3 regions of the Verrucosispora sp. WMMD1129 genome follow, and region 3 is predicted to be linked to each of the others. Evidence: riboswitches for the same ligand, from Rfam matches in the RefSeq annotation. Region 3 holds a riboswitch; each other region holds the start of a gene.
The links. Region 3 has a riboswitch for cobalamin ahead of metE (5-methyltetrahydropteroyltriglutamate--homocysteine S-methyltransferase). Riboswitches for the same ligand answer to the same signal wherever they lie in the genome.
Positions count from the first base shown of each region.

Region 1: it holds a riboswitch for cobalamin, as region 3 does, so the genes downstream of both, O7624_RS21820 (prenyltransferase/squalene oxidase repeat-containing protein) here and metE (5-methyltetrahydropteroyltriglutamate--homocysteine S-methyltransferase) in region 3, are expected to answer to the same signal.
Region 2: it holds a riboswitch for cobalamin, as region 3 does, so the genes downstream of both, O7624_RS02455 (ribonucleoside-diphosphate reductase subunit alpha) here and metE (5-methyltetrahydropteroyltriglutamate--homocysteine S-methyltransferase) in region 3, are expected to answer to the same signal.

Region 1 is NZ_CP120741.1:4,682,511-4,688,126, reverse strand. It holds gene O7624_RS21830 (prenyltransferase/squalene oxidase repeat-containing protein) at 1-1,067, opposite strand, end outside; cobalamin riboswitch at 1,198-1,314, opposite strand; gene O7624_RS21825 (hypothetical protein) at 1,414-1,908, opposite strand; gene O7624_RS21820 (prenyltransferase/squalene oxidase repeat-containing protein) at 1,939-2,982, opposite strand; cobalamin riboswitch at 3,080-3,244, opposite strand; cobalamin riboswitch at 3,438-3,636, shown strand; gene O7624_RS21815 (acyl-CoA thioesterase) at 3,757-4,269, shown strand; gene O7624_RS21810 (LysE family transporter) at 4,300-4,491, shown strand; gene O7624_RS21805 (FAD-dependent oxidoreductase) at 4,508-5,616, opposite strand, start outside.
Region 2 is NZ_CP120741.1:536,031-541,646, reverse strand. It holds gene O7624_RS02475 (hypothetical protein) at 1-340, opposite strand, end outside; gene O7624_RS02470 (hypothetical protein) at 452-739, opposite strand; gene O7624_RS02465 (helix-turn-helix domain-containing protein) at 993-2,000, shown strand; gene O7624_RS02460 (hypothetical protein) at 2,146-2,388, shown strand; cobalamin riboswitch at 2,621-2,826, shown strand; gene O7624_RS02455 (ribonucleoside-diphosphate reductase subunit alpha) at 3,014-5,341, shown strand; gene O7624_RS02450 (ribonucleotide-diphosphate reductase subunit beta) at 5,377-5,616, shown strand, end outside.
Region 3 is NZ_CP120741.1:883,963-889,578, reverse strand. It holds gene O7624_RS04080 (hypothetical protein) at 134-694, shown strand; gene O7624_RS04075 (NAD(P)/FAD-dependent oxidoreductase) at 696-2,117, shown strand; gene O7624_RS04070 (EthD family reductase) at 2,230-2,535, shown strand; cobalamin riboswitch at 2,658-2,869, shown strand; gene metE (5-methyltetrahydropteroyltriglutamate--homocysteine S-methyltransferase) at 2,982-5,219, shown strand; gene O7624_RS04060 (DedA family protein) at 5,310-5,616, opposite strand, start outside.

The DNA of each region.
Region 1 (5,616 bases), 2.8 Mb from region 3:
GCGCGGCGCCACTGGTCCCGGAAGGTGTCGGCGATGCCGTCGGCGACCGCCTCGGTCAACGCGTCGCTGGCGTAGGCGATGGCGCCGGCATCGGCCGCAGCGGCACCACCGTTGGCGGTGGTGAGCTGCAGCGCGGCCAGGGATTCGGCGGCCCGTGCCGCTTCGGCGTCGCGCCCGGCCGCGGCCAGGGCCTGCCCGGCCAGGCCGGTGCTGTTGGAGTTCGGGCCGCTGGTCGGGCCCGACCCGCCGAACGATCCGTCGGCGCGTTGCTGGGCCACCAGCCAGTCCGCGCCGCGCTGAGCGGCCTCGTCCGCACCTGCGGCGTCGGTCGCGAGCAGTGCCTGCACGGCCATGGCGGTGGAGTCGACGTCGAGGGTGGCGTTGGCCTGGGTGTCGCAGGACGGCGACGGCGCGCCGTCGGCGTCGGGATAGAGCCGGAAGCCGCCGGCCGTGCACTGCTGCCGGACGAGGAAGTTCACGGTTTCCTGCGGTGCGCCGCCGCTGCGGGCCAGACCCAGCACGGCGAAGGACTGATCGAAGGTGTTGCTGGGGTCCGGGCCGGTGGCCTCGGTGGTCCGGCTGGTGATTCGGCCGTGCTGGTGATCGGTGTCGGCCGCAGCGATCAGGGCCACGGTTTCGGCACGGAGGTCCCAGCCGCCGAAGTCGGTAGGATCGGCACCGGCAGCGGAGGCGACGTAGAGCAGTTTCGCGGTGGCACCGCCGTCGGTGAAACCCTCGATGCCCCAGTCGTCGTAGCTGTTGTAGGACCGGACGTGCGCGGCGATCTGCGCCGTCGCCGCCTGCCGAGTCGAGCTGGCCACTCCGGTGGCGGCGAGCGCGATCACACCATCGATACTCAACCCCCAGTCCTCGGGAGTGAACGGGCCGGGCAGGACGCCGTCGACGTACTCCCCGGCGAGCCAGGTCGCGGCGTCGCGAGCGGCGGCGGTGTGGGTCGGCGACGGCGCGGCGGCCACGCCGAAGGGGGTGGCCGCGACGATGGTGAGCGCTGTGGCGGTGGCGACGCCGAGACCGGCGGCGACGTGCCGGAGCGGGAACGTACGCATGAGGGGTGCCTTTCGCAGAGCGGTCGGTGAAAGCTCCGGAAGGCACCGGTGGGCGGCATCCGCTCGCGTGGCCGCGACGAGTTGCCGTACCTCGGTTACCCGGACTCCACCCTGTAGACCTCGACAGTGGAAGCCGCTCGTCCTGTACGGGGCATTCCGGCTCGCGAGACAGGTCTCGCTCACGGTTGCGGGTCAGCGTCGGCTCTACCGACTTCCCCCCGTACGGGACGTATTCAGTTGGGTACCCGGCGCGCCGGGTGTCGCCACCGTACCGCCCGGTCGCCTTTCGGCGCCAGGGTGGCGGACGACACCCGGCAGTCCACGGCCCGTGTCGGCTACACGCAGGTCAGGGTGCGCTGATGCTAGGTGCCGCGCCGGCGCCGAAGGACCATCCCTCGACCGTGCCAGGAGCCGGGTTGTAGCTGGTCGCCCCCAACGTGCTGTACGTCCAGGCGGCTCCGCTGCCCGAGGCGTGCCAGTACGACCAGTACGCGCTGGCCGGCGGCGTGTTGATGCAGGGTTCGGTCGCGGCGGTCGGCTTCCCGTTGATCCGGCAGACGAAGGCCAACCCCCACCGCTGCGTGCCGGTCACCGTGAAGCCGGCGCCCTGCAGGGCGGCCAGCCCCGTGGCCGGGTCACCGAGGGCGCACGCCACCTGCACGCCGCCGCCGAGTGAACCGTAGTCGACCACCACCGTGACCCCGGTCGTCCCGGTGCACGCCGCAGCCTGCGCGGCTCGGGGAGACGGTTCGACAGCGATCAACCCGACGGCGACGACAGCCGCCACCGCGATGCTCGCCAGCCACCGGCGGACAGGATCGTAGACCTGGGACATGAGCACTCCTTCTGGTGGGACGGAATCTGCGGCCGGTCAGCGGCAGGGCAGGGTGGGTGCGCCGGTGGTCGCGGTGACGGTGGAGAGCCGGGCGAATCCGGTGCCGGCCAGGCCGAGAACAGCCTGGGCGGTGGCGCGGGGGGCGGTGCCGGGATCGAAGACACCACCGTCGAAGTCGACAGCGCCCCGGTCGGCGACCGGGGCGGCACACCCGACCTGAAGATCGGCCAGGAACACGCGGGCCCGGAGCCAGGCCAGCGGCCGGCCGCCGTCGCGCAACGCCTGGGCCGCCAACCCGGTGCTGTTGGCGTTCGCGACCCCACCGGCGTTGGTGAACCCGCCGTCGGTGCGTTGCACCGAGACCAGCCAGCGCAGTCCCGCGGCGGCGTCAGCCGGGCGGCCCGCGGCCCGCAACGCCTGCACCGCGACGGCGGTGGCGTCCACGTCGGAGACACAGACCGGCTGCTCCGGCACCAGCGGAAAGCCGCCGTCCGGGCACCGGGTGCCGGCCAGCCAACCGGCGGCGACCGCCGGCGCGCCCTGCGCGGTCCGGTCCAGCGCGAGGATCGCGAAGGACTGACTGAACGCGTTGCTGAAGTCACCCCACGCCGACCGGTCGGTGAACCGGCCAGCCGGGTCCTGGAGCGACCGCAGCCGGGCAATGAGATCCACACCGCCGACGTCGGTCGGATCACCGCCGCGAACCGCGACGGCGAGAGCGAGCTTGGCGGTCGCGCCCGCGTACGCCTCGGTGGCACCGTCGCCGATGTACCCGTCGCGGACGTCCCGCCGGGTCACCCAGGCCAACGCCCGAGCGCCGAAGTCGTCGGCGACACCTGCGGCGGCGAACGCGAAGACCGCGTCCAGGGTCAACCCCTGGTCCGGGTACGCGACCCCGTCGAAGACGACCTCGAAACGTTCCCCGTCGACCAACTGTCGGGCCAACCATCCGGCGGCGGCATCCGTCCGGACGGCACCGGCCTGTGCGGGTGCGGCGATCGTGGATGTGCTGACAGTGAGGGCGGCGAGTATCCCGCAGAGCAGGGCGAGCAGGCGGTGCCGGCCCAGGCGAACGACCATCGGTTGGCGCCTTTCCGGCCCGGCGGTCGTCGAGACCCGGCCCGCCGTGATGCTGCGGCGGGCCGGCCTCCGACCCGTGGGCCACGACGGGTGGGGAGCAGAGACTCGCGAGTACGGCAGGTGATCGGGCTCGCCGCCAGGGATGCTCCCGGCGGCCTACCGTTGCGGGCCAGCGCCGGACTTCGACCGGACTTCCCCCGCACGCACACGCGGTTGTTCAGTTGTCGCGCCAGTCTCGTTCGCCGCACGGCCACTGTCAATCAGCGACCGTACGTGCACCATGGGTAGCCGCTTCGCGGCGTGGCCACGGTCTCGCTCTCGCTCTCGCTCCAGCACATCCCGCTCCCCCTGAACCGGCCACCGGCACAGGTGGACCGCCGAGGGAGACAGCTCACAGCGAGCACCAGGCCGCCCCGCTGAGCGGCCGGGTCGGGATAGGGTGACCGACGGCGCTGGTTCGCCCGGCCGTTGCTGGTGGGGCGTCGTAAGAGGGAACCCGGTGAAAGTCCGGGACTGCCCCGCAGCGGTGAGTGGGAACGACAGCCGTCACCACGCACTGGGCCGCAAGGCCCGGGAAGCGACGGCCAGTAGGAGACCGGCCGAGTCCGGTGGCGCCCACGAGTCCGAAGACCTGCCCGCGCTGCGTACACAAGGTGTGTGCGCTGCCGTCGACCTCGCGGGCGGGTCGGGCGGGTGACGCGCCGTGACGGCGTGTTCCTCGACGTGCGCGCTGGCGGGTCGGTGGCCTGCCTGCTTCCCGAGGACGGACGCCCCGTGCACGACACGACAACTCTCGCCGGCCGACCACCGGCTGCCTCCCACCTGACCCTGTCGCAGATCATGGACCAGCATCACACCAACCTGATGGGCACGGTCCACGGCGGCCGCATTCTCAACCTCATCGACTCCGTCGCCGGCGTGGTCGCCGCCCGGCACTCCGACGGCCCGGCCGTCACCGCCGCCATCGACGAGACCGCCTTCCTCCGCGCGGTCCGCGTCGGCGACGTCGTACACGTCGACGCCCGCATCACCTGGGCCGGACGCAGCTCCATGGAGGTCACCGTCAAGGTCACCGCCGACCGGTGGGACCGCGCCGTACCACCGACCGACGTGGCCACCGCCCACCTCGTCATGGTCGCCGTCGACGACAACGGCCACCCCCGCCCGGTGCCGCCGCTGCTACCCCAGACCGACGGCGACCGGCGCCGCTACCGCGAGGCACAGATCCGCCGCGAACACCGACTGACCCTGCGCCGTGCCCTGCTCGACGGCACCGAGGAGTCCTGAGATGCTCGGACTCTCCACGGCAGCCCTCGCGTGACCCCCACCGCACAACTGGCTCTGCTCGGCGCCGTTTTCATACAAGTGCAGGTCACCGTCGACATCGCCCTCGGCACGGGCGCCGGACGCCTCGCCCGACGGACAACTGACGGCCGCTGGTCACGGCGCGTCAACCAGGTCTGCGCCGTCGCGTTCGTCGCGCTCGGACTACGACTGGCCGCCGGCTGACCCCTTCGGCGTGGCCTTACAACTCCTTGCGGTGGTCCAGTCGGACGGCGCGCAGTACGACGTCGCTGACGTGGTGTGTGCTGATCGCTCCCGGGGGGCGCGACCGGGTTTCGTGCACGTCGATGCGCCAGTTACCCGAGGCCGTGATCTCGGCGGCGATCTCGTCGATGCCGACGTACGCCTGGGGGTCGTACATGCGGGTCTGCTCGGCGGGATCCGACGGCTGCTGGAGCGGCGTCAGGTCGTGGCCGACGACGAGCAGCGTCCCACCGACGGCCACGGCGTCGAGCAGGTTACGCAGTCCGCGCTGCTCGGGGGTGCGCTGGAACGAACCGTACTGCAGGGACACCAGGTCGTAGGTCTCGCCCGCGAAGGCGGCGGGGTCGTTGGCGTCGCGGTGCAGCGTACGAACGTCGAGTCCGCGACGGTCCGCTTCGGCCCGGATGCGTTCCAGTGCCCTGCTGGAGACGTCGGAGGCGGTCACCTGCCAGCCCCGTTCGGCCAGCCACAGGGCGTCGGCTCCTTCACCCGCGCCGACGTCGAGCGCCCGCCCTGCGGGCAGGTCCGTCGCCTCCGCCATGAGTGTGCCGTTCGGGTTGGCGCTCCACATGCGTTCCTGATCCCCGTAGCGGCTGTCCCACTCGATCGCGACGCCGGACGGGCGAGCACCCGCCGTGGTGTCCTCGGCCGCGAGGCTGAAGGCGATCTGAGCGCCGATCCAGCTACCGTTCGCCGCGGCCTGTAGGACCTGGGCGCTCGGGTCCGTCAGGTTCCCGGCGGCGAAGACGCCCGCCACGCTGGTACGTCCGGTGGCGTCGACCGCGACGAGGTCGCCGAGTCCGCTGGCGTGGGCCGTGGTGTCGATACCCAGCCCGGCGAGCATCTCGACCCGGGGACGGAACCGGGCGCCGGTGAGGATCGCGTCGGCCGGCAGGCTGCGGCCGTCGGCGAGCTCGACGGCGAGTGACCCGTCAGGGTCGGCGTCGGCTAGCCGGCGCACCGCACTCTCGACGACCGGGACCCCGGAGGCGACGAGGGTCTGCACCGCGGCCGGGTCGATCCCCGTGGCATCATGCAGCACCACGGTCAACTGGTCGGTCAGGTGCCGCATCAGCTGGGTCGGGT
Region 2 (5,616 bases), 350 kb from region 3:
GCAGGCTGTCGCCGACCGTGGCGAATACCTCGACGGGGGCTTCGCCGAGCTGCTGTGCCACGATCCACGGCACTGCCAGAGCCAGCATGAAGTCCCGGTCGTCATCGGACGCCAGACATCGGGCGAGGCCGGTCGCCAGCACTGAGCGGCGTAGCAGATCGACGGAGTTCTGGCGCAATGCCAGGGTGGCGAGGCGGGCACCGTAGCGGCCGAGGGCGAGCGCGTTGGTGGGGTCGAGGGAGCCTACGAAGCTCTGCTCGATGCGTCGCGGCGCGCGGGCGAGGATCTCCTCCGCGAGTCGGTCCTGCTTCCCCGGGATTCTCTCCAGGTTGGGCTTCACCCGGCCAGGATGGCAGAACCGAGCGAGGTCAGCACTCGGCCCTGCCGAGGCGTGCGAACTCGTCGAGGGAGACGTACTTCGGTACCTCGTCGTTGTTCACGATTGCGGTGATCATGGCTGATCCTGGTTGCAGGCCGGCCAGCTCGGCCAATTCGCGGATGGTTCCGGAGCGCCGGACGGGGTGGGCGAGACCGCGCGTTCGGTGGCAAGGACAATCACGTCCGGCGGCTTGTCCGCGCACCAGGCCAGCGCGGCGAGCGGTCGGCCGTCAGCATCCACGGTGAGGCCGGTGATGCCCTTGATCTCTGGCGTGCAGGCGGTCAGCGCGGTCAGCACGAGCAGTGTGGCGGCCAGGGTGGCGACGATCCGCCGTGTCCTCGCGCGCGTTCGAGCGACCATGCTCTGACGATTACAGCGCGGCGTCGACCTGCCACCTCGGTTGGGTTTCAGGACGGTGACGAAGACGCGTAGCCATCCCGCCTTCGCTGACTGAATTCGACAGGTCCGCGCGATTCGCCATCTCGCCGACACGTGCCCGGCTCGGCCGGCGGATCCGGCCGCTGCGTGTCGGAGCCGGGTACCGTCGATTGTGGCGGCTCGCTGGTGGGAGGCCAGCAGATCGTCGCCCAGTCCTTCACCCGGGAGCTTCGTCATGCCGCCGAGTGCGCGCACCATCGTTGACCCACGGTTTCCCGCTGAGCTTGCCCGACTTCGACGTGTCCGTGGCCTGTCACTGCGTGATCTGGCCCGCCTCGCGTACGTCGGGAAGAGTTACGTGCACGACCTCGAGACGGGCCGGACCCGACCGTCCCGAGAACTCGCCGCGCACCTTGACGACACCCTGCAGGCCGGCGGGACGCTGGCCGCGATGGTCGTCGATGCGCCGACCGTGACCACCCCCGACGACGATGACCGCCTGGCGTACGTGCTCGCCGAACCGACCCGCCTCGACGCCGCTGCGGTGCGGCTGCTCGCCGAGGTGCTGGCCGCGCAACGCCGCCTCGACGACGTCCTGCCGGCTCCGGTGACACTGCCGGCGATGGTGGCGCAGTGGTCCACCATGCAGCAACTCGCCGAGCGGGCTGCCGGGCCGTACGCCGGCCAACTGCACGAGGTGGTGGCGGAGTGGACGCAGTTCGTCGGCTGGTTGCACGCGGAAGCCCGCAACGACGGTGAGGCGATACAGGTGCTGATCGAGGCCGCCAGGCAGGCCGACGCCGTTGACAGTGGCCCGCTCGCGGCGCAGGTGGAGAACTTCCGAGGCTACCTGGAGCGGCAGCGAGGCAACCCGCGCGGCATCGTGCGCCATTTCCTCACCGCGTACCACACACCCGGGGCGACGGCGCTGCAACGCGTCGGCGACGCGGTCCAGGCCGCCCATGGGTTTGCGCTACTCGGCGACCGGAACTCAGCGGTAGGGCTCCTCGGGGAGGCGAGCGACCTCACCGAGGCGGCCGAGCGTGAGCAGGCGCCGGTCCTGGCCTACTGGCTGACGCCCACGTTCAGCAGGATGGGTCTCGGGCTGGCCTATCTGGCGCTCGGCGACACGTCGGCCGGCATCGACAACCTGCGGGCCGGGTTGGCCGGGTTGCCGCCTGACCAGCGGGAAGCCGCATGGACGCAGGAATATCGGCAGGCACTCGCGGTCGCCACCGGCTGAGCTGTCCGTCAACCGTCCCGGACAGGGCGCCGGACGCCTCGCACCTGCCCTGAGCACCCACCGCCATCGCACGATTCTTGTGGGTGGTGGCGGTGCGCCCCCACGTACCGCCGCCCCCGTCCCGAACTTCGGTGGAGGTGATGGCGTGAGCAGGTGGCGCAGGTTCTGGTGGTGGCTGCGGCGGCGGCCGATACCGCTGGCGGACGGCGGGCAGTGGCGGGAGGCTGTCGAGCAGAAGGCCGCCCGGCAACGCCTGCTCGACCAGGCCCGGCGCAACACCCGGTGGCCGGCATGCGACGGCCGCCGAGGCGTACGGCCGGGACCGGGTGGGCCTGTCGATGTACGCGGGTGCCTTGTTGACGGCGGCGTTGGACGACCTGCCGCGTGAGGATCCCGGCGAGCTGACGACCCGGTTCCTCGCGTGGCTGCGGTGCACCTGCGGGACGGGTAGCCACGCCGGGGCGTGACCGACGATCAGCATCCCGTCGCATCCGCCGTCCTTTTCGTACGCTGGCCGGCCTGCGACCGGTCAAGCACGGACCGGCGTAGCAGGATGTGACCCACGTTGCAGGACACGCCGACACACCATCTGGTGTCTTGCGTTCGTGGGCCACCCATATATGGTGTCACTCGTAGCTGGTTCGGCGCCCATCCGGGGCGGCCGAGGCAAGAGGGAACCCGGTGTGAATCCGGGGCTGCCCCGCAGCGGTGAGTGGGAACGACAGCCGTCACGAAGCACTGGGCTCCGGCCTGGGAAGCGACGGCCAGTAGGAGCGCGTAAGCACGCCCACGAGTCCGAAGACCTGCCAGCACGCCGCCCGCACTCGTGGGCGGCGGCCGCAGGCCGCGTGGGACGGCCGACGCCATGAACGGGCCGTGCCGCCTGCGCGGATTCCGTGGCGTCCTCCCGCGTGTCCGAGGCCCTGAGCAGACGGCGCGAGGAGAGAGACGTGACGGTCGTGCGGGAGGCGCCGGCCTCCGACGCAGGTGTGTCGGAGCAGCGCCGGCAGGTGATGCAGGTCCGCAAACGCGACGGCGCCACGGAACCGGTGGACGTCAACAAGATCGTCCGGGCGGTGGAGCGGTGGGTGACCGACCTCGACGAGGTCGATCCGCTGCGGGTGGCCACCAAGACCATCAGCGGCCTGTACGACGGTGCCACCACCGCCGAGCTGGACAAGCTGTCCATCCAGACGGCCGCCGAGCTGATCGGTACGGAGCCGCAGTACTCGAAGCTGGCGGCGCGGCTGCTGGCCGCGTACGTGGACAAGGAGGTCCGTGGGCAGCAGGTGGCCAGCTTCAGCCAATCGATCCGGTACGCGCACGGCCTGGGGCTGATCGGGGACGCGACCGCGGAGTTCGTGGCCCGTAACGCGCGCAAGCTGGACGACGCGGTCGACCCGGACGGTGACCTGCGGTTCGAGTACTTCGGACTGCGTACCGTCGCGGACCGCTACCTGCTGCGGCATCCGCAGACCCGCCTGGTGGTGGAGACGCCGCAGTACTGGCTGCTGCGGGTGGCCTGCGGGCTGTCGCAGACGCCCGGCGAGGCGATCGGGTTCTACCGGCTGATGTCGAGCCTGGCCTACCTGCCGAGTTCACCGACGCTGTTCAACTCGGGGACCCGGCACACCCAGATGTCGTCGTGTTTTCTTGTCGACTCCCCGCGCGACGAACTCGACTCGATCTACGAGCGTTACCACCAGGTGGCGAAGCTGTCGAAGTTCTCCGGCGGCATCGGCATCTCCTGGTCGCGGGTGCGGGGCCGGGGCGCGTTGATCCGGGGCACCAACGGCCGCTCCAACGGCATCGTGCCGTTCCTGAAGACGCTCGACGCGGGGGTGGCGGCGGTCAACCAGGGTGGCCGGCGCAAGGGCGCGGCCTGCGTGTACCTGGAGCCGTGGCACCCGGACATCGAGGAGTTCCTGGAACTGCGGGACAACACCGGGGAGGAGTCCCGGCGTACCCACAACCTGAACCTGGCCAACTGGATCCCGGACGAGTTCATGCGCCGGGTCGAGGCGGACGGCGACTGGTCGCTTATCGACCCGTCGGACGCGCCCGAGCTGCCGGACCTGTTCGGCGAGGCGTTCGACGAGGCGTACCGGGCGGCGGAGAAGAAGGCCGTCCGGACGGTCAAGGCCCGCGATCTCTACGGCCGGATGATGCGTACGCTCGCGCAGACCGGCAACGGGTGGATGACGTTCAAGGACGCGGCGAACCGGCTGTCCAACCAGACCGGTGCGCCCGGCAACACGATCCACCTGTCGAACCTGTGCACGGAGATCCTGGAGGTCAACAGCGACACCGAGACGGCCGTGTGCAACCTCGGGTCGGTCAACCTGGGCGCGCACGTCACCGCCGACGGTGTCGACTGGGAGAAGCTGCGCGCCACGGTACGCACGGCTGTGGTGTTCCTCGACCGGGTGATCGACATCAACTATTACCCGGCCGAGCAGACGGCGGTGTCGAACCCGCGCTGGCGTCCGGTCGGGCTCGGCCTGATGGGGCTACAGGACGCCTTGTTCACCCTGCGTCTGCCGTTCGACTCGGCTCCGGCCCGGGAGTTGTCGACCCGGGTCCAGGAGGAGATCTTCCTGACCGCGCTGGAGACGTCGGCCGGGCTCGCCGAGCGGTTCGGCCCACACCCCGCGTACGCCGAAACCCGCGCCGCGAAGGGTGAGTTGCATCCCGACCTGTGGGGCGCGGAGGTGACGCAGGCGTCGCGGTGGACCGCGCTGCGGGAGCAGATCGCCCGCCACGGCCTGCGCAACTCGCTGCTGGTGGCGATCGCGCCGACCGCCACGATCGCCTCGATCGCCGGGTGCTACGAGTGCATCGAGCCGCAGGTGTCCAACCTGTTCAAGCGGGAGACGATGTCCGGCGAGTTCCTCCAGATCAACACGTACCTTGTGCGGGAGTTGAAGGCGCGCGGGCTGTGGACCGCGCCGATCCGGGAGCAGATCAAGCGGGCCGAGGGGTCGGTGCAGGGCATCGCCGAGCTGCCCGAGGAGGTGCGGGAGCTGTTCCGTACCGCGTGGGAGCTGCCGCAGCGGGCGCTCGTCGACCTGGCCGCCGCCCGCGCCCCGTTCATCGACCAGTCGCAGTCGCTGAACCTGTTCCTGAGCGCGCCGACCATCGGCAAGCTCTCCTCGATGTACCTGTACGCCTGGAAGGCCGGGCTGAAGACCACCTACTACCTGCGGTCGCGTCCGGCGACCCGGATCCAGCAGGCCACCGTCGCCGTCACCCCGGCGGTCAAGCCGATCGTCGCGGTCAGCGACGACGAGGCGTTGGCCTGCTCCCTGGAAAACCCCGAGAGCTGCGAGGCGTGCCAGTGACAACTGTTTCCGAACCCGACACCGGCCAGCGGCAGATGCTGCTCGACCCCGGCATGGACCTGACCCTGCGGCCCATGCGCTACCCGCAGTTCTTCGACAGGTTCAAGGACGCCATCAAGAACACCTGGACCGTCGAGGAGGTCGACCTGCACTCCGACCTCACGGACCTGGCCAAGCTGTCCCCGGCGGAGCAGCACCTGGTGTCCCGGCTTGTCGCGTTCTTCGCCACCGGCGACACCATCGTGGCCAACAACCTCGTGCTCAACCTCTACCAG
Region 3 (5,616 bases):
GCCGTGGCGCGCGGTGGTCGCGCGATACCGAGGTGGCGGATAGAACGTTCGGTCTTGACGGTGCCGGCCGCCCCTGGCATGCTTATAGAGACAGAACGTTCGGTCTACCACCTCTCCGTTGAAAGGGTCACCCGTGACCACCATTGCTGCTTCGCCCGGTATCTCCGAGGCTGCCTCCGCGCTGCGGCGGCTGTACTTCATCCGCTTCGCGTTCGCCATCGTGTGGGCCGGGGTGACGATCGCCACCGCCAAGGAGATCGGTCCGCTCGCGGTGGCGCTGTTCGTGCTCTATCCGTTGTTCGACGTCGGTGCCGCCAGCTACGACCTTCGTTCGTCAAGGGCCACCGGCTCGCCGGCCCTGCTCTATGTGAACATCGCGGTGAGCCTCGTCGCGGCGGTAGGAGTGGGCGTCGCCGGGGCGTCCGGCGTTCCCGCGGTCCTGCGGGTCTGGGGTGCCTGGGCGATCGTCGCCGGTCTGGTCCAGTTGATCGTAGGTGTCACCCGTCGGCGGATGGGCGGCCAGTGGCCAATGATCATCAGCGGCGGCATCTCGGTGCTGGCTGGTGGCTCCTTCATCGTCGCAGCCGCCGCGGATCACCCGTCGCTGATCAACGCGGCTGGCTACGCCATTCCCGGCGCCGTCTTCTTCCTGATCGCGGCCGTCCGTCTCGGCCGTGCCGCGAAGGGAAACTGACATGACCTCACTTGAGTACGACGTCGTCGTGATCGGTGCCGGTCCGGTCGGGGAGAACGTTGCCGACCGGGTCGTGCGGGGCGGGCTGACCGCCGCCATCGTCGAGCGGGAACTGGTCGGTGGGGAGTGCTCGTACTGGGCGTGTATGCCCACCAAGGCGTTGCTGCGCAGCGCGTCCGCGTTGCGGGCGGCTCGCCAACTGCCGGGTGCTCGGGAGGCTGTGACGGGCAACCTGGATGCGGCTGCGGTGCTCGGCCGGCGCGACTCCTTCGCATCCCATTGGCGGGACGACGGGCAGGTTTCCTGGCTGGAGTCGGCCGGTATCGCCCTGCACCGTGGCCAGGGGCGGATCGCTTCCGCCCGCGTTGTCGAGGTGACCGGCGTGGACGGTGTCACGACCAGGCTGACCGCGCGGCATGCGGTGGTCGTCGCGACCGGCAGCAGCGCGCTGTTGCCGGACATTCCGGGTCTGCGCGCGGCGGCGCCGTGGTCCAGCCGCGAGGCTGCCTCGGCCGGGTCGGTTCCCCGTCGGCTCGCCATCATCGGTGGCGGCGTGGTGGCGACCGAGATGGCGACCGCCTTCGCCGCTCTGGGGTCGTCGGTGGAGGTGCTTGCCCGTGACGGTGTGCTGCCGTCGGCGGAGCCGTTCGCCAGCGAGTTGGTCACGGAGTCGTTGCGCGAGGCCGGTGTGTCGGTACGCCTCGGCGTGGAGGCCGCTTCCGTAAACCGCGACGACCGCGGAATCGTCCACATCGCAACTGTCGACGGCGAGCGGGTCGAGGCGGACGAGGTGCTGGTGGCGATCGGCCGGACGCCCAACACTCAGGACATCGGCCTCGACCGCGTGGGACTGGTGCCGGGTGCCTGGCTGGCGGTCGACGACACGCTGCGTGTGGTCGGCGGAGGCGGGTGGCTGTATGCCGCGGGTGATGTGAACCGGCGGGTGCTGCTGACCCATCAGGGCAAGTATCAGGCGCGCGCGGTGGGCGACGCGATCGTGGCCCGGGCGAAGGGGGAGAAGGTCGAGGACGGCAGGTGGGGGCGGCACGCCGCGACCGCCGATGAGCGTGCGGTGCCGCAGGTGGTGTTCAGCGACCCGGAGATCGCGTCGGTGGGGCTGACCGCGGCTGCGGCCGAGACGGCCGGACTGCGGATTCGGGTCGTGGACTACGACCTGGGAACCGTCGCCGGAGCCAGCCTGCAGGCCGACGGCTACAAGGGACATGCCCGCATGGTCGTCGACGAGGACCGAAAGGTGGTCGTCGGCTTCACCCTCGCCGGTCCGGACGTCGCGGAACTGATCCACGCTGCGACGATCGCCATCGTCGGAGAGGTCCCGCTGGACCGACTGTGGCACGCGGTGCCGGCGTACCCGACGGTCAGCGAGGTCTGGTTGCGACTGCTGGAGACGTACGGCCGCTGACGGGGAGCCGAGCGCTCCTCCGTAGCGGTACACGCCGGATCGAAGCGGCTCGGGTATCGCCAACGCGAGCCCGAGCCGTTGCCCCCAGAACGAACGACAAATGGAGGCTTCCATGTCCACCAAGATCACTTTCATCATCGACAACCCAGCGGACCCCGACGACTTCGAGCGTGCCTACTCGGACGTGCAGGCGACCGCGGCGAAGCTGCCGAAGCTGCGACGACTTGAGTCTGCGAAGGTGTGGCCGAAGGAGGACGGGACCGCTACCCCCGCCTACCGGACCCTCGACCTCTACTTCGACAGCTACGAAGACGCCTCCGACGCAGTCACGACGCCCGCTGCCGCTGACGTCCTCGGCACGCTCGTGGGGACGCAGGTCGCGTTCAAGGGGTTGTTCTCGGAGATTGAGCAGTCCTGACGAGCGGGCCGGGTGAGGCCATGCGGAGAGCTTCCAGACCGCACGGTCCAGTGCGTGGTGCGTGCGGTCGTCCCGTAGTCCCGTAGGTCGGGCACTACGGGCCCAGCCGGCGGCGTGGCCCGTACGATGGCGGTGGTGCTGGTTCGTCCCGTCCGGGTGGGTGGGGCGTCGTAAGAGGGAACCCGGTGTGAATCCGGGACTGCCCCGCAGCGGTGAGTGGGAACGACCGCCGTCAACAAAGCACTGGACCGTGAGGTCTGGGAAGCGACGGCCAGTAGGCGACCTGGTGTCATGCCCGCGAGTCCGAAGACCTGCCAGTGCTGCGCACGCCGCCGGTGTGCGCCGCCGGCGGCCGCTCGGGAGGGCCAGGGCGGAAGCCGGTACCCGAGGTGTACCCGTCTTCCCCTTCCGTGTCCGCCGGACACTTCGAGGGAAGGACCCCCTTGGTGAGTACCGCATTCGGGCAGAGCACCGTGCTCGGCTATCCACGCATCGGCGTCAACCGTGAGCTGAAGAAGGCTGTCGAGGCGTACTGGGCCGGCACCATCGACGCCGAGGCGCTGGCCAACACCGCTGCCGGTCTCCGAGCGCAGGTGTGGCGGACGCTGCGCGATGCCCGTCTCGACGCGATCCCGTCGAACACCTTCTCCTACTACGACCAGATGCTCGACACAGCCGTCGCTGTCGGCGCGGTCCCGAACCGGTTCGCCCGGCTGGGTCTGTCCGCGCTGGACACCTACTTCGCCATGGCCCGCGGCGTCGACGCCGAGCCGGCGCTGGAGCTGACGAAGTGGTTCGACACCAACTACCACTACCTGGTGCCGGAGATCGCCCCGGACACCGTCTTCACGGCCAACCCGGCGAAGGCGCTGGACGAGTACGCCGAGGCCCGCAACCTGGGTGTCACCACCCGACCGGTGTTCGTCGGCCCGGCCACGTTCCTGCTGCTGGCCAAGGGAGACGATCCGTTCGCCCGGCTCGACGACCTGGTCCGGACGTACGCCCGGATTCTCGCCACCCTGGCGGACGCGGGTGTCGGCTGGGTGCAGCTGGACGAACCCGCCTACGCCGCCGACCGCAGCCCCGCCGAGATCGATGCCCTCCGTCGCGCCTACACCCGACTCGGTGAACTCGCACACCGACCGCGGATCTTCGTGGCGACCTACTTCGGTGACCTTGGGGACGCGCTTCCGGCCCTGCTGGACACCCCGGTCGAAGCCGTCGGCGTGGACCTGGTCGCCGGACCGGGCAACCTGCACCGGCTCGCCGCCGCCGGCCCGCTGGGCGGCAAGACCATCGTCGCCGGCCTGGTCGACGGCCGCAACATCTGGCGTACCGACCTGCGGGCCGCCGTGACGGCCGGCGCGACGGTCGCCGGGCTCGCCGATCACGTCGCCGTCTCCTCGTCCTGCTCGCTGCTGCACGTGCCGGTCGACGTGTCCGCGGAGACGCACCTCGACCCCCGGTTGTCCGCGCGGTTGGCGTTCGCCCGGCAGAAGGTCGACGAGATCGTCGTGCTCGGCCGTGCGCTGCGCGACGGCACCACCGCGCTACCGGCGCCACTGCCGCCCACCCCGGCGGCCTGGCGTCACGACGACGTCCGCGGCCGCCTGGCCGCGCTGCGTCCCACCGACCGGCAGCGCGGTGAATACCGCAACCGGGCCGCCCGCCAGCAGGAACGACTGGGCCTGCCGGAGCTGCCGACCACCACGATCGGGTCGTTCCCGCAGACCGCCGAACTGCGCAGGGCCCGCGCCGCGCACCGGGCCGGCAGCCTTGACGACGCCGGCTACGTGGCGCGGATGCGCGCGGAGGTGGCGCAGGTCATCCGGTTGCAGGAACAGCTGGGTCTGGACGTGCTCGTGCACGGGGAACCGGAACGCAACGACATGGTGCAGTACTTCGGCGAGCAGCTCGACGGTTTCGCCGCCACGCAGCACGGCTGGGTGCAGTCGTACGGCTCCCGCTGCGTACGCCCACCGATCATCTACGGTGACGTGTCCCGCAAGGCACCGATGACCGTCGAGTGGTCCACCTACGCGCAGTCGCTCACCAGCAAACCGGTCAAGGGCATGCTCACCGGCCCGGTCACCATCCTGGCCTGGTCGTTCGTCCGTACCGACCAGCCCCTCGCGGACACCGCCGACCAGGTCGCGCTGGCGCTGCGCGACGAGTGCCGCGACCTGGAGTCCGCCGGCATCCGGGTCATCCAGGTCGACGAACCGGCACTACGCGAGACGCTGCCGCTGCGCAAGGCCAACCAGAAGGCGTACCTGGACTGGGCCGTCGGAGCGTTTCGGCTGACCACCGGCGGCGTCGCCGACGACACCCAGATCCACACCCACCTGTGCTACTCGGAGTTCGGCGAGGTGATCCACGCCATCGACGCCCTCGACGCCGACGTCACAAGCATCGAGGCATCGCGGTCCAACATGGAGGTGCTCGACGATCTGGCCGCGATCGGCTACGGCCGGGGTGTCGGACCCGGGGTGTGGGACATCCATTCCCCCCGGGTGCCGCCGCGCGACGAGGTGATCGAGGCACTGCGCCGGGCGGTCGCGGCCGTGCCGGCCCGCCGGTTGTGGGTCAATCCGGACTGCGGCCTCAAGACGCGCGGCTATCCGGAGGTCGAGGCGTCCCTGCGGCACCTGGTCGCCGCCGCCGCCGAGGTGCGCGGGGGCTGACCGCACCGGGCCGGGCGGTACCGACCACACGGCTCGTGGTCGGTACCGCCCGTCAAGATCGATCAACTGGCAGCCTCGCGCCCGGCGAGGTCATCGCGGTTTGCCCGCTCGGTGCGGGGACTGCCCTGTCGTCGGGCGGGGATCCGGCCGGAGACGTAGCGGCCCTCGGGGCGGGTCACCGACTGTGCCAGGCGACGGTGAGTGCGCGCTCGTACGGTGGCGGATGTGCCGGGCCACCTCGACGATGATCGTGGTGCCGGCGGCGATACCGAGGCCGAGCATGAGACCGTGGAGCTTGTTGTCTCCGAATGCCTCGCCGCCGATGTATCCGACGGCGGCCGAATACACGGCCCAGGATGTGGCCGCCACGGCGTCGAAGAGCGCGAACCTGGTCCTT